DNA from 2 places in the Cellvibrio sp. PSBB006 genome. Region 1 is predicted to be linked to the other one. Evidence: predicted binding sites of a transcription regulator. Region 1 holds the regulator's gene; the other holds the start of a gene.
What was found. The regulator FliA, encoded in region 1, starts transcription of late flagellar genes. The targets are predictions, from matches to a motif close to TAAAGTTATNNNNNNNNCGGCCGATANCC.

Region 1 (2,203 bases):
ACCCGTACAAGTCATCGCGGTATCCGGCGGAAAGGGCGGGGTTGGCAAGAGCAACATTTCTGTCAATCTGGGTATCGCCTTGGCTGAACTGCGTCGCCGGGTCGTCTTGCTAGACGCAGATTTGGGGTTGGCCAACGTCGATGTGCTACTCGGCTTGAAAGCCACCCATACATTGGCCGATGTACTGGCCGGTACTCACAGCCTGCGCGATGTCCTGGTCAGCGGCCCGCATGGGCTCAAGATCGTACCGGCATCATCGGGCGTGCAACATATGGCATCGCTCAGTCCGCGCGAGCACGCGGGATTAATCAACGCCTTTAACGAATTAAGTGATCAGGTGGATGTGTTGGTGATTGATACAGCCGCCGGTATTTCCGATACGGTGGTCAGTTTCGTGCGCGCCGCCAATGAAGTCATCATCGTTGTGTGCGACGAACCTTCCTCTATTACTGATGCCTACGCGCTGATCAAACTGCTGAACAAAGAATATGACATGCAACGCTTCCGGGTCGTCGCTAATATGACGCGCACACCCCAGGAAGGCCAACACATGTTTACCAAACTCAATACGGTGTGCGAAAAATTTCTCGATGTGACCTTGCAGTATCTCGGGAATGTTCCTTTTGATGAAAACGTACGCAAGGCGGTGCAGAAACAAAAAGCCCTGCTGGAATTTGCCCCGACCAGCAAAGCCGCGCTCGCCATTCGCAGCCTGGCCAAAGCGGTGGATCAATGGCCCTTGCCCAGTGCACCTACGGGCAGGCTTGAATTTTTTGTTGAACGTTTGCTGCTTGCTGCCAATGCCCGCAGTGCTTAATCCCGCGATGGGCAGTGATCGAAGGTAATCAGTATGGCCGCAGTCGATGGATTAGCCATGTACGATAAAACGAAGCAACACGCTAATCAGATTTGTGTTGAAGATTATGCGCCCCTGGTCAAGCGAATTGCCTATCACATGATGGTGCGCATGCCGGCCTGTGTGCAGGTTGATGATTTAATTCAGGCGGGCATGATCGGTTTGCTGGAAGCCGCACAAAAATATGATGCGTCGCGCGGTGCGAGTTTTGAAACCTATGCCGGCATCCGAATTCGCGGTGCCATCGTCGATGAGATGCGTCGCGGTGATTGGGCGCCGCGCTCGGTTCACCGCAATTCACGCCTTATTGCCCAAGCTATTCGCACGGTAGAAGCGCGTACCGGTCGCGATGCACGGGACACCGAAGTGGCGGGTGAACTGGGTATTCCTGTCGAAGAGTATTTCGCCATGCTGCAAGACTCCAGTTGCAGCCGCCTGTTCAGCTACGAAGAAACCTTTGGCGAAGAAGACAGCAACATTGATGCGAGTGAATCCAGTAGTGCTTTCGCCAGTCCCCTCGAAGGTATTCAGCGCGATGCGCTAAAGCGCTCGTTGGCGCAGGCGATAACGCAACTGCCTGAGCGCGAACGTCTGGTGTTGGCGCTGTATTACGATGAAGAATTGAATCTGAAAGAAATCGGGCAGGTGTTGGGCGTGAGTGAATCGCGTATCAGCCAGATCCACAGCCAAGCTGCTTTACGCCTGCGCGCGCGCATGGCGGAGTGGCGCAGCAGTGATTGACCGACCGGTGTTTTGCCGGTACTTTGGCGCGCCGTTGTAACGGGGTCGTTGGAGTCATCAATTCGGCTAACAGAAAACCTGTGAAAAACTGGCTACTGCAATAACAGCGACTAGACTAAAAGTAAATGAAATTCCCGCCATGGGTAGACGGAGGTTGCATTGGATAAGAACATGAAAATCCTGATAGTCGATGATTTTTCGACCATGCGACGGATTATCAAAAATCTGCTCAGAGATCTGGGGTTTTCCAACACCCATGAAGCTGATGATGGGGTGACTGCGCTGCCGATGTTGCGGAGTGGCGATTTCGATTTTCTGGTCACCGACTGGAATATGCCCGGTATGACCGGTATCGATTTGCTGCGTGCTGTGCGCGCGGATGAAAAACTGTCTGCGCTGCCGGTATTGATGGTGACGGCCGAGGCCAAACGCGACCAGATCATTGAAGCTGCCCAGGCGGGCGTCAATGGTTATGTGGTCAAACCATTCACTGCCCAGGCACTGAAAGAAAAAATAGAAAAGATCTTCGAGCGTGTCGGGTAATTGACACAACGCAACAGGATTCGAATGACAATGCGAAATAGACAATAAGGCGTTGTAATGGCA
Region 2 (2,203 bases), 100 kb from region 1:
CACTACCGGCAGCAGGACGTTGAGCGGGTCGACATTACGGTCGGCAACCTCGATCCGCGTTTGGTGTTGGCGGCTTGCACCCAGCCTTTAACCATGACCTTGAATGACCCGAGCAACAGTGGCGGCAACCTGACAGTACAAACCCGCTGCGAAGCCACCCAGAGCTGGTCTATTTATGTGCCGGCCCAGGTGTCGCTGTTTCGTCCCCTCGCGGTGGCGAGCCGCCCCCTGATGCGCGGCGATGTAATCAGCGAACGCGACATCCAGATTGACGTGGTGAATGTCAGCCAGCTTCGGCAAGGCTATCTGGCGCGGCGCGAAAGCATTATCGGTCAGGAGTTGCAGCGTCCGATGAATACCGGCGAGGCATTTCGCGGTTCGATCCTGGAAGCGCCTTTGGTCATCAAGCGCGGCGACGCCGTTCATATTGAAATGCAAGCTGGCACCATTGCTGTGAATTCCACCGGTATCGCGATGGCCAATGGGCGGATCGGTCAGCGTATTCGGGTTCGCAACAGCCAGTCTGAGCGGATTGTCAGTGCCGAAGTGGTGAGTGCTGGCAAGGTAAGAACATCGATTTAATCGGTTGATTTACACGAAATGTGCACGAGATCAAATTTATGCAGGAATATCATTAAAGTTCCTGTAAATCAGGCCGATAGCTGACACAGGAGTCCTGTTTCTTTGGCGAGGACGCCGAAACTCAGGCACACTCCACGCGGGCTTACCCGCCTTTGCGTTATCAGCTACAGCCATTAACTCAGTTGGGGAAACACCATGGTTATCGACACAAACAACAACCTTACTCCCGGAAGCGCGTCCAGCACTCGCGGCCGTGGCACCACACCCGTAGCACCGTCTACCGGTAAAACTGCTGCCGCGCCGGCTGAAACAGCAGCCAATAAGGAGAACGTCGTGTTGAGTCAGGAGGCACAACGTCTCAATCGCTTGCAGGCCAACATCAGTCAGTCCCCTGACGTGGATGTTGAACGTGTCGCGGCGTTAAAGCTGGCAATCGCCAGCGGTCGGTTTGAAATCAACGTCGAACGCATTGCCGAAAACCTGTTAAAGCAAGACGACCTGTTAGGTTAAGGGCCGTTGCTGCCGCCCCCAACCGGCAGCGATGGTCAATGGCGCATCTGATCATTCCACCTGACAAGACACGATGTCGTTCAGCGGTTGAGATGATGCAGTAGCAAGGCCCTGCGAGCCTGTCCTCCCGGTCGGTTTGCGAGGTTTTTAATAAACGCAGAGGTGACTATGTCCACACTCCATCCGCACAGCCTGCATAACATGATTGCCCAAGACAGCGCGGCAATCGGCGAATTGAAATCCTTGTTACTGCGCGAACGCGAGCTTCTTGAACAGCGCGATCACAGCGAACTGCCGGCCATCATCGAACGCAAAGATCAGCTACTTGAAACCCTTGGGCTCAATGCCAAACAGCGCGCGAGCCTGTTGAAGGCAGCCGGTTTTAAAGCATCGCCCGAACAATGGGAAATCTTCCTGGGGCAGAATGCGGCTACCCGTGACCTGCTGGAAAGCTGGCGCACCCTGATGGCGGAGTTTGCCCAGTGCAAATCGCTCAATGAAATTAACGGCAAGATGATCGGTCGCTCCAAGCAGACCCTCGGTCAGCTGCTTAACCTGTTACGTGGCCAGGTTGCTGCCCCCCAGTTGTATACCAGCGCCGGTTCCACCACCAGTTCCGCCAGTTCCCACTGTATCGCGGAAGCCTGATAAGGCGGGAATCGCCTGACATATATCAGGCGATTCCACCACTCTCTCTCCCTTTGCCTTGGATTATGTGGCAAAACTTTTTACAATGGCGCCGCTTCGCAAACTCAATGCCATGCTCCGGTAGCTCAGTTGGATAGAGCAGCCGCCTCCTAAGCGGCAGGTCGGACGTTCAAATCGTCTCCGGGGCACCACTCTTTTCATTACGCCGTTTCTAGTCCGCCGCCATTCTGGATGATCTTTTGTGAACCTGATTCTTCTGTCCGTTGATGATCTTGTTTCACCCACCCAGGCCCGGTTGCGCGATGAACGGCGCGTGCAGCATATCCTGAACATTCATAAAGCCGGTGTGGACGATCAACTGAAAGTGGGTTTGATCAATGGGTTGATCGGCACCGCCAGTATCACCGCGATTTATCCGGGTGAAATTGAATTAGCCGTAGACTTGCAACACGCACCGCCGGCC

Region 2: the regulator FliA is predicted to act here: its motif matches at 636-664, upstream of flgM (flagellar biosynthesis anti-sigma factor FlgM).

What each region holds. Positions count from the first base shown of each region.
Region 1 covers NZ_CP021382.1:1,194,541-1,196,743, reverse strand. The annotation lists gene CBR65_RS04960 (MinD/ParA family protein) at 1-817, shown strand, start outside; gene CBR65_RS04955 (RNA polymerase sigma factor FliA) at 875-1,597, shown strand; gene cheY (chemotaxis response regulator CheY) at 1,757-2,140, shown strand; gene CBR65_RS04945 (protein phosphatase CheZ) at 2,198-2,203, shown strand, end outside.
Region 2 covers NZ_CP021382.1:1,298,600-1,300,802, forward strand. The annotation lists gene flgA (flagellar basal body P-ring formation chaperone FlgA) at 1-582, shown strand, start outside; gene flgM (flagellar biosynthesis anti-sigma factor FlgM) at 778-1,092, shown strand; gene CBR65_RS05350 (flagella synthesis protein FlgN) at 1,261-1,740, shown strand; tRNA gene CBR65_RS05355 (tRNA-Arg) at 1,855-1,931, shown strand; gene CBR65_RS05360 (16S rRNA (uracil(1498)-N(3))-methyltransferase) at 1,982-2,203, shown strand, end outside.